Regions from separate parts of the Sinorhizobium alkalisoli genome, predicted to be linked through region 2. Evidence: predicted binding sites of a transcription regulator. Region 2 holds the regulator's gene; each other region holds the start of a gene.
What was found. Region 2 encodes LexA, which represses DNA repair genes until DNA is damaged. Its sites were predicted from a motif close to TGTTCNNNNTGTGTTCNG; they were not measured.
Positions count from the first base shown of each region.

Region 1: EKH55_RS27745 (DNA-processing protein DprA) is a predicted target of LexA. The motif match lies at 1,667-1,684, and genes of this name have one in related genera.
Region 3: parE (DNA topoisomerase IV subunit B) is a predicted target of LexA. The motif match lies at 1,815-1,832, and genes of this name have one in related genera.

Region 1 covers NZ_CP034911.1:140,943-144,215, forward strand. Annotated here, with positions in the region: gene EKH55_RS27730 (S-(hydroxymethyl)glutathione dehydrogenase/class III alcohol dehydrogenase) at 1-226, shown strand, start outside; gene EKH55_RS27735 (DUF3861 domain-containing protein) at 413-790, shown strand; gene EKH55_RS27740 (thiol-disulfide oxidoreductase DCC family protein) at 853-1,320, shown strand; gene EKH55_RS27745 (DNA-processing protein DprA) at 1,778-2,689, shown strand; gene EKH55_RS27750 (hypothetical protein) at 2,652-3,273, shown strand, end outside.
Region 2 covers NZ_CP034909.1:1,399,315-1,402,587, forward strand. Annotated here, with positions in the region: gene EKH55_RS06945 (YrbL family protein) at 1-87, opposite strand, end outside; tRNA gene EKH55_RS06950 (tRNA-Cys) at 267-340, shown strand; gene lexA (transcriptional repressor LexA) at 999-1,709, opposite strand; gene EKH55_RS29340 (hypothetical protein) at 1,886-2,053, opposite strand; tRNA gene EKH55_RS06960 (tRNA-Ala) at 2,266-2,341, opposite strand; tRNA gene EKH55_RS06965 (tRNA-Ser) at 2,477-2,564, opposite strand; gene EKH55_RS29345 (hypothetical protein) at 2,575-2,928, opposite strand; gene EKH55_RS06970 (septal ring lytic transglycosylase RlpA family protein) at 2,853-3,273, shown strand, end outside.
Region 3 covers NZ_CP034909.1:1,168,969-1,172,241, forward strand. Annotated here, with positions in the region: gene parE (DNA topoisomerase IV subunit B) at 1-1,647, opposite strand, end outside; gene EKH55_RS05830 (alpha/beta hydrolase) at 1,909-2,829, shown strand; gene EKH55_RS05835 (FAD-binding oxidoreductase) at 2,858-3,273, shown strand, end outside.

The DNA.
Region 1 (3,273 bases), on a different replicon from region 2:
GATCTCGACGCGGCCGTTTCAGCTGGTTACCGGGCGCGTATGGAAGGGAACGGCCTTCGGTGGTGCCCGTGGCCGGACCGACGTTCCGCAGATCGTCGACTGGTACATGGACGGCAAGATCAACATCGACGACCTCATTACCCACACCATGCCTCTCGACGAAATCAATACCGCCTTCGATCTGATGCACGAAGGCAAGTCGATCCGATCCGTCGTTCTCTTCTGAAGAAGAAAGCCGCAAAGCGTTCATCGAAACGCGCCGGCGGCAGCGCTGCAACAACGAGGAAGCCATGACATATCCTAGCTCGCTTCACCCCCTTACCGACCAGGGCGTCCAGGACGGCGGCCAGATCCAAGGCGGCGCAGCATAACTGAGCAGACCATCGGCCCTGCTCGCCTAAAGGCAGACGGTTTGGTCGGTCGGACGCTGGACGACAATCAATCGCCGCCAACCATCCAAGCACAGCAGCCAACCACGGGAATGATCATGGCTTCTTCCGGCTACACCTATGAGATATCGCTGAAGCTTGTTCGTGCACGCGACGGCAGCGTTCCGACCGACCCAGCGTCGCTTACCTTCGAACACGTCAGCCATGATGACATTCTCGGCATTGTCGAACGCATGCGCAACGGTTCCGGCCTCGATTCGAGTGCGTCTGCCGCCGTGGCTGTCGGAACAAAATTGCTCGGCGAAGTCATGATAAGGGATAAGAAGAACCCCTTGTTTGATCCCCTGCGCGCCGGGCTCCACGAGTTTATCACCTCGTTGAAGCAGAAGACTGCAACATAAGTGCCGGCGATTGTTGTGGCGACGAACGACTCGAGGGATGACAGGCGAAGACAGCGGCCTCGATGACCGACTACAGTTACAGAAACGATCCCGCCGTGCCTCCTTTCCCTGATGACAAGCCCGTCTTCGTCTTCGACGGCCAATGCGGGTTTTGCTCGGCTTGGGTCCAATTTGCGTTGAAGCGCGACAGGCGCCGAAGATATCGCTTCCTGGCCGCACAATCGGAGATCGGTGCAGCACTCTATCGCCACTACGGCCTTGACGAGCGTTTGCACGAGACCAGCCTTTTCCTGGAAAACGGCCGACCGTATCTGCGCGTGAACGGCATCATTCGGCTGCTAGCCGGTCTTGGCTTCCCCTGGACGGCATGCCACGCTCTCGGTCTTATTCCACGGCTATGGGCAGACGCGCTCTATGATCATATCGCGCGTAATCGCTATAGAATTGCAAGGACATCGCCCTCCTGTTCCCTCCCCAATCCAGCGGACGCCGATCGATTTATGTCGCCCGTGGCCCGCAACAACCGTTGAGCATGACGGGTTGGCGACGTTGACTCCCGTGGCCAGCGTCCAAGGAGCGCGAGTTCGCTCCGTATCGTTGGAGCAGCCTCTGCCGTCGGCGGTCTTGAACGGAAACGAACCGTCGACCCCGTGATCCCATGCCGGAAAATTTCCTTTAGCGTTGGCCGCGTTGGAAAGGATTACGCGAGACAACGGAGGCGGCTTGAACCTTTTTTCGAACTCGTGAAGGTGCATCCCATCCTTGCATAAACGAATTTTCCAGCTTCGCTGTAGGAAGCGTTGATCTGATCGAGGATCCGCAGCAAGGGCGCGTGCCGTGCGCGATTGGCTCTCACTTCTGCGAGATCATTATTGATGTTCACTATATGTTCCCATATAAGATGTTGAGAAGACGCCGGGGTGCTGGGATTAAGCTTGACGCATCCTTGCAATGGCATGTGAATGAAAATGGATACGGATGGGTAGAATGAAGCAGGCGACACTTTGGAACGTCAAAAACGACGTGGGACCTTTATTTGATCCTATCGATGCCGCGCTCGAACTCGGCGCGTATGAGGCTTTATGGACTGAACACAATGCGAGCTTCAAATCGCTGGCTGAGAAGTTCGCAGAATCTCCTGACGCGCGACCATCTGATTTTATCCCCCCGGAACAAGCGAGGTTGGTTGCAAGTCGGGTGATCGACAAACTCCGCGGTCCCGGCGGTGCGCGTTTTGACGTGCGTGTCAGAGGTGAGCTCGAATATCCGCAGCGATTGCGGGAAGCCACTCACCCTGTGGAGCTTCTTTATTTCCAAGGCCGATGGGAGTTAATCGCCAACCGATCGGTTGCCGTCGTGGGAACGAGAAAGCCAACTGCAGAGGGTAAAATCCGAACCCGGCAACTCGTCAAAAAACTTGTGGAGGATCATTTCACAATTGTTTCTGGCCTTGCCGAAGGCGTCGATACCGAAGCTCACAACGCTGCGATCGCAGCTGGGGGTGAGACGATCGCCGTTATCGGAACTCCTTTGAACCATGTTTACCCGAAATCGAACGCGCTCCTTCAAGAGACTATCGCGCGAGAGCACCTCCTGATCAGCCAAGTTCCGCTTGAGCGTTACGAGGCCCAGAACTTCCGGGTGAACCGGTTCTTTTTCCCTGAGCGAAACAAAACAATGTCGGCCCTTACCGAGGCAACCATCATAGTAGAAGCCGGGGAAACGTCTGGGACGCTTGTGCAGGCGCGAGAGGCTCTCAAGCAGAAACGGAAGCTATTCATTCTAAACAGCTGCTTCGAGCGATCGGACCTCACGTGGCCGAAGCGTTTTGAAGCCGAAGGAGCCATAAGAGTGCGGGAATATGACGACATTAGACGCGAGTTGGTCAGCTCGTCTTAGGGTCGTCGGCGAGCTTGAGCGCCCCGATCATTTCTATCTCGATGATACCGATACATGTGCTTATTTCGGCACCTACACGCCACGGGCAGGTTTCGCGCACAGTTACACAAATCAGATCATCAGCAACCTCAAGAAGAGCCCATCCGTTCGAAACACCGGACAATGGCAGTATAAGCAGCGCGCTATTGCGACTGTCGGAGCCGCCATTGCTCAGAACGTCAACGCTGCGAGTTGGCAGAACACAGTCTTTGTTCCGATTCCTCCATCGAAACGACGGGATTCACCAGACTATGACGACCGGATGATACGTGTCGCTCAAGCGATGGGGCACAATGCTGATGTACGCGAGTTGCTCTATACCGCAGTGGAACGAGAAGCTAGGCATACAAAGACCGATCGGCGTGACCGCGATGCGCTCCGAGCCTCGCTGGCAATCGATCCTCGTTTCACCTCCAATCCCCGTCAGCAGGTCGTTCTGCTCGATGACGTGTTGACTACGGGATGTAGCTTCAAAGTTTGCAAGGAGATGATTGTCGAGATCTGGCCCGCGTCTTCGGTCATCGGCGTATTCGTGGCTCGTCGAG
Region 2 (3,273 bases):
GGAAAGGGAGATCTTGCCGTCGAACATGTCCTCGCCCATTAAGTGTGAAAGTTTTGTGACAAAACAGCGCCGGTTGAGGAAAATCAAGGAAAATCCTACCTTATGGGTGAGTTTATTGCGATCGAACTGGGAGGCTGGGCATTCCAGTGTCCAACCTCCTTTTACGATGGGCCGAGACGAGGGGTGCGTTTTTCGGAAATTGCCTCTTGCGGTTCATCTCGAATGATTCTAAACGCTCGCCACGACTTGATATTTCTTGTCGATGAGGCCTCGTGGCGGAGTGGTGACGCAGAGGACTGCAAATCCTTGTACCCCGGTTCAATTCCGGGCGAGGCCTCCAAATTCCCCTGATGATCCGGCTGGTGGCACCGATGTGCGCCGGCAAATTTCTTGGCAAGTGATCTTCAGCCGCTGCGGCAACGGCCGCTTGCCTGCAGAATGTCGATTCCGGCCTGACCGGGCCGCCGCTTTACCACCGCCTGATCGTCGGAGCGCGTTGGTCAGGCGGAATCGCCCGCCGCATGGTCAAGCGATACCGCGAGCGTGGCCGCGAGAACGGTGTGCGCGCAATCCGATCCAGCAAGACTCCATAGGCAGCGCTTTGGAGGAACTTTCATCGGACCCATGGATCGCGTCGAGATCGCAACAAGGAGGAGAGTCCATGGGCAAACCCAGGACTGCAGATCCGACCGGCCAAGCCATGCCGTCTCCCACATGAAAGCCGAACCCGAGGGAGATTGAGCTGGGCCCGAAACCGATACGATAACCGGGGAGAATACCCGTGGCGCCGACCGTCCACCTGCGGACGGCTCTACGCCCATGCGGGGATGGGGGGAGGCAGCCAGACGAAAGTACTCGGCGCTGGTCGGCCGCAACGTCGAGCGGAACGTCTACCGCCCAAGGCTTCGGACGATAACTGTTGCCCACTCGATCACGCACTGTGCGCAAATACCCATGCATCGGCCAAACGAAACGGCTCCGATCACCGGGGCGATGGGCTAGTGATACCGCCGTATCAGCCCGACCAGTTTGCCCTGGATTTTCACCCGGTCCGGTCCGAATATCCGGGTCTCATAGGCCGGGTTCGCCGCTTCGAGGGCAATCGACGCACCTTTCCGGCGGAATCGCTTCAGGGTCGCTTCTTCGTCATCGATCAGTGCCACGACGATATCGCCCGGACTGGCCGTGCTCGCGTTGCGGATGATCACGGTGTCGCCATCGAGGATGCCGGCCTCGATCATCGAATCGCCCTTGATTTCCAGTGCGTAATGTTCACCGTTGCCGATCATGTCGAGCGGAACGGAAACCTCGTGCGTATTGTTCTGGATCGCAGAAATTGGGACGCCGGCGGCGATGCGCCCCATCACGGGAACCGCAATCGAGGACGTCTCTGCGGGTGGCGCCTCGACCCTGGGCGCGGCAGATGGCTTGCCCAGGCTGCCCTCGATGACGCTCGGCGAAAAGCCGCGCCTTGGCTGCGCCGGTGTCGTATAGGCTTCCGGCAGCTTGATGACTTCAAGTGCGCGTGCCCGATTGGGAAGCCGGCGAATGAAGCCCCGCTCCTCGAGCGCAGTGATCAACCGGTGGATGCCCGACTTCGACGCAAGATCGAGCGCGTCTTTCATTTCATCGAAGGACGGCGGGACTCCCGACTCTTTCATTCGTTCATGAATGAAGAGAAGCAATTCCTGTTGCTTGCGGGTCAGCATGGCGCGTCACTCCAGAATCGCGAAACAAATCAAGAACAGACACTATCCGTTCCATTTGTGTTCCGCAAGTGCCTAACATTCCGTGAATATTGCCATGCTGAATTGGGCGGCGTCGCTTTGCCGGGGCCGACAAGCCATTGGGCTGTCGGGCGATGGAGCGTTGATGTGGCGCCCGATCAATAGGCGAGGCGCAGACCCCCGGGACTGAGAACGTCGAAGTCAGGCTCAGGGTAGGGGCCGTACCACTGCGCGTAGGTCGTGTTGCCCGTAGCGCCGGTGGTGGCGCATCCCCAAAGTGACAGGAGCGCCAATGCTGCAACCGCCATCAGAGTTTTAGAGGACATGATTTTCTCCACTCGCGGGAGTTGCCGACACGAAAAGATGCAGACCCCAACTGTCCCTCAATTCGCCAGCGATGGCAAGGAAACCTTGGTGGCCGAAACCAGCATTTTGTGTTCCCGGTAAACGACTTGGCGCAATGCGCCTCGGCGAAGAAACCTGCCGCCGCCGCCGGGCAGATCGGGCATCACGGCTCCGGGCTGGACAAAGAGAAGAATGGTGGAGTCGAAGGGAGTCGAACCCTCGACCTCCGCAGTGCGATTGCGGCGCTCTCCCAACTGAGCTACGACCCCGGCAGGCCTGGACTATATAGAAGAATTCCACGGCGCGCGCCAGCCCGCTCGGCTGAATTGGCCGAACGTGCTCGAGACGTCGGCAGACAGTCGAGTCCGAATGGGAGCAGGTGCCGGGTCGGACAAAGTTCACGCTGGCGGATGGGGTGGGATTCGAACCCACGGACGGTTGCCCGTCGCCGGTTTTCAAGACCGGTGCCTTAAACCGCTCGGCCACCCATCCGGGCAGCGCGTTATTGCGCGAAGTGCGGTTCGTTGCAAGATTTAAGCTCGCCGCCCGCACGAATTTCTTCGGCCTCTGCCGCTTGGTACTGCGCATCTCCGTCGGTCTGGTATTTACGTTTTGTAAACCATAACGAGAAAAACCCGGCGCGATCTCGCCTAGAAATTCGTATTTTTGCCTTGTTGTTGTCATCATTACACGATTGTCCCTTTCCGGGACGTCGAAAGATCCGCGGGGGTGAAATGCGGATCGTTCGGGCACGAATTTCGCGAATGACCTTGGGGACAGATGATATCTCGTAGAAAAGCGGCATGCCTTGCGAGGGGATTGCGCCTCGCTGCAATTCCACTGCTTTGCGCAGCACTAGCGGCCTGCGGTTCGACGTCCAGCGTCAAGAAGAGCAAGTCGAGAAGCAAGGAATATTTCGCCGAATCGGTCTACGGGGTCAAAGCAAGTCCGCGAGTGGCCAACGGGCGCAACATTCCGAAGGGCGGCGGGCGATTCCAGGTCGGCAATGCCTATCAGGTCAAGGGCAAGTGGTATCAGCCGAAGGAGGAGCCGGGCTACAACAAGACCGGCATGGCCTCCTGGTACGGCTCGGCCTTTCATGGCCGGCTGACGGCGAATGGCGAGGTCTATGACAAGTATCACCTCTCCGCGGCGCATCCCACGTTCCCTTTGCCGAGCTATGCTCGCGTGACCAATCTCG
Region 3 (3,273 bases), 230 kb from region 2:
GACGTCGGCGTCGGTCATGATGATGACGCGCTCGTAGCGCAGGTCCTCCTCACGGTATTTCGAGCGGGTGCCGCAGCCGAGCGCCTGGACGAGATCGCCGATCTGCTGGTTTGCGCCAAGCTTCTCGCGGCCGGCACTCGCGACGTTCAGGATCTTGCCGCGCAGCGGCAGAATCGCCTGGTTGGCACGGTTGCGTGCCTGCTTGGCCGAGCCGCCGGCCGAATCGCCTTCGACGATGAAGAGTTCCGCCCCTTCCGCCGTGTTCTGCGCGCAATCGGCGAGCTTGCCGGGCAGGCGCAGCTTGCGCACTGCCGTCTTGCGGCTGACTTCCTTTTCCTTGCGCCGGCGGACGCGCTCCTCCGCACGCTCGACGACCCAATCGAGGAGCTTGGCCGCTTCCGCCGGGTTGTCGGCGAGGTAGTGATCGAAGGGATCGCGAAGTGCGTTCTCGACGATGCGTTGCGCCTCGACGGTCGCGAGCTTGTCCTTCGTCTGGCCGACGAATTCCGGTTCGCGGATGAAAACCGAGAGCATGCCGGCTGCCGAGATCATGACGTCGTCGGTGGTGATGATCGACGCACGCTTGTTCTGGGTAAGCTCCGCATAGTTCTTGAGCCCTTTTGTGAGGGCGATGCGCAGGCCTGCCTCGTGCGTCCCGCCCTCCGGCGTCGGGATCGTGTTGCAGTAGGAATGAACCTGCTGGTCGCCGCCATACCAGGTGACGGCCCATTCGAGCGAGCCGTGACCGCCCGACCGTTCCGATTTGCCGGCGAAGATCTCACGGGTGACGGTGAATTCCTTGCCGAGGGTTGCGGCGAGGTAGTCCTTGAGGCCGCCGGGGAAATGGAAGACGGCCCTGTCGGGGATTTCCGAGCCTTCCGGCAGGAGTGAGGGATCGCAGGACCAGCGGATTTCGACGCCGCCGAAGAGATAGGCCTTGGAGCGGGCCATGCGGAAGAGCCGCGCCGGCTCGAACCGGGCGTGCGGGCCGAAGATCTGCGGATCGGGATGGAAGCGGACCTTCGTGCCGCGGCGATTGTGCACGTCGCCGAGGTCTTCGAGACCGCCCTGGGGAATGCCGCGGGAGAAGCGCTGGCGATAGAGCCTGCGATTGCGCGCGACCTCGACTTCGAGCGAGTCCGATAGCGCATTGACGACGGAAACGCCGACGCCGTGCAGGCCGCCGGAGGTCTCATAGGCCTTGCCGTCGAACTTGCCGCCGGCGTGCAGCACCGTCATGACGACCTCAAGGGTCGATTTGTTCGGGAATTTCGGGTGGTTCTCGACGGGAATGCCGCGGCCATTGTCGGTGACCGACAGAAAGCCATTGGCATCGAGATTGACCTCGATGAAGTTGGCATGGCCGGCGACGGCCTCGTCCATGGAATTGTCGATCACTTCAGCAAAGAGGTGATGCAGCGCCTTCTCGTCTGTCCCGCCGATATACATGCCCGGGCGCCGGCGCACCGGCTCGAGCCCTTCGAGGACCTCGATCGCCGACGCGTCATAGTCGCTGCCGTCGCTGTCGCGCGGAGCCGGGTGCGGGGCAGCATTGCTGGCGGCAGGCGTCACAGGTTTGCTCGGCGCGGCATCCGCCGGCTTCGGCTGTTGCGGCATTGCGGAAAAAAGATCGCTGCTGTCGTCCATGGATCGGTTCAAATCGTTCCTGTCGTCTCGTATCGGCGGCATGCTTGTCCTCAGATCGGATGCGATTTGAGGACAGGCATGCTCGCAGGCCATAGCAAGAGCTCGGCGCTGCCGCCATCCTCGCCGCGCGAATCACCCACGAATTCTGCCAGAGTCTCGTGCAAAGCGCGAACAAAAAGTGAACGTCCAGGGCTTCGAAAGGGCGAGAAACTCGAAAACGCGGCGAATTGCCGGCTACAGTGTTGCGTGCCGGCAGTGCCGATGGCAAGGCATGGGCCGAACAAGGGAGCCCGCCGGGTGTCTATGTCCACAGTTGTTTTATCCATGCGTTGGCCGATCGCGGCGCTTTTCTTCCTCGGCCTTGCAACGGCTTCGAGTGCTGCGGGGCTGCGGCCCTTCAAGGACGACCTCTTCACCTATGGCCGGGTGCTCCGGCAGGAGGACGGCGGCGACTTTCGGGTCGTCGACTATCAGGAACTGCGGGATATCAACGGGCGGGACGAGGTTCCGGAGCGGCGCGTCAAGCAGGCCTATGTGTCCCTGGGGGTGAGGCAGGCGCAGGTGAACGAGACGCTCGACTTCGGCAATCGGTCCCTCGACGTCACACGCATCGGGCCCGAGCGCGGCGGGGCTTTCACGGTGATCTTCATTCACGGCCGTGGTGGCGACCGGCGCCTCGGCGCCAATGATTTTTCCTTCGGCGGCAACTTCAATCGCATCAAGAACCTCGCCCTCGCCAATGGTGGCACCTACTATGCCCCGAGCGTCCGCAGCTTCGACGCGGCGGGCGTGGCGGATATCGCGGCGCTGATCCGCTTTGCTTCAGTCAATTCCGGCGGGAGGCCGGTCGTGCTCTCCTGCGCCTCGATGGGCAGCTTCATCTGCTGGGGCATCGCGCGCGACGGGGCGGCCGGAGCCGCGCTCGGCGGCATGATGATCATGGGCGGCGCTGCGGATCCTGATTTCCGGAAGAGCGCCGCATTCAAGGCCGGGCTCCCGATCCATTTTAGTCACGGCAGCCGCGACACTGTCTATGCGGCCGAAGCGCAGGTCGCGTTCTATCGCGCGCTCAAGACCAAAGGCTACCCGGCGCGCTTCGTCCTGTTCGAAACGGGATCGCACGGGACGCCCGTGCGCATGACCGACTGGCGCGACGCGTTGAACTGGATATTGTATCGCTAGCCGTGCTGTCCCAGGAGCCGATGCGCCGATGAGTCTCAACGGGTTTGAAAACTGGCGATGGCCCGCACCGGAAAGTGGGCGCGTGATCTCGCCGGACGACTACGAAGAGCGCCTCGGCGAGTTGGAGCCGATGGCCTACCTGCCGGTCGGCAAGGCTCTGAGCTATGGCGACAGCAGCCGCAACAGCCAGGGAACGCTGATCGACAGTGCTCGACACAACCGCATTCTGTCCTTCGATCCCGGGACAGGCGTGATTGTCTGCGAGGCCGGCGTTACGCTCAATGAGGTTCTCGCCAGAGCAATCCCGCATCGCTTCTTTCTGCCGGTAACGCCGCGTACCGGTCTTGCAACGATCGGCGGTGCCGTCGCAAACGACATTCACGGCGACAATCACCATGCGCGCGGGACCTTCGGAAATCACATCCGGCGTTTGACGCTGATGCG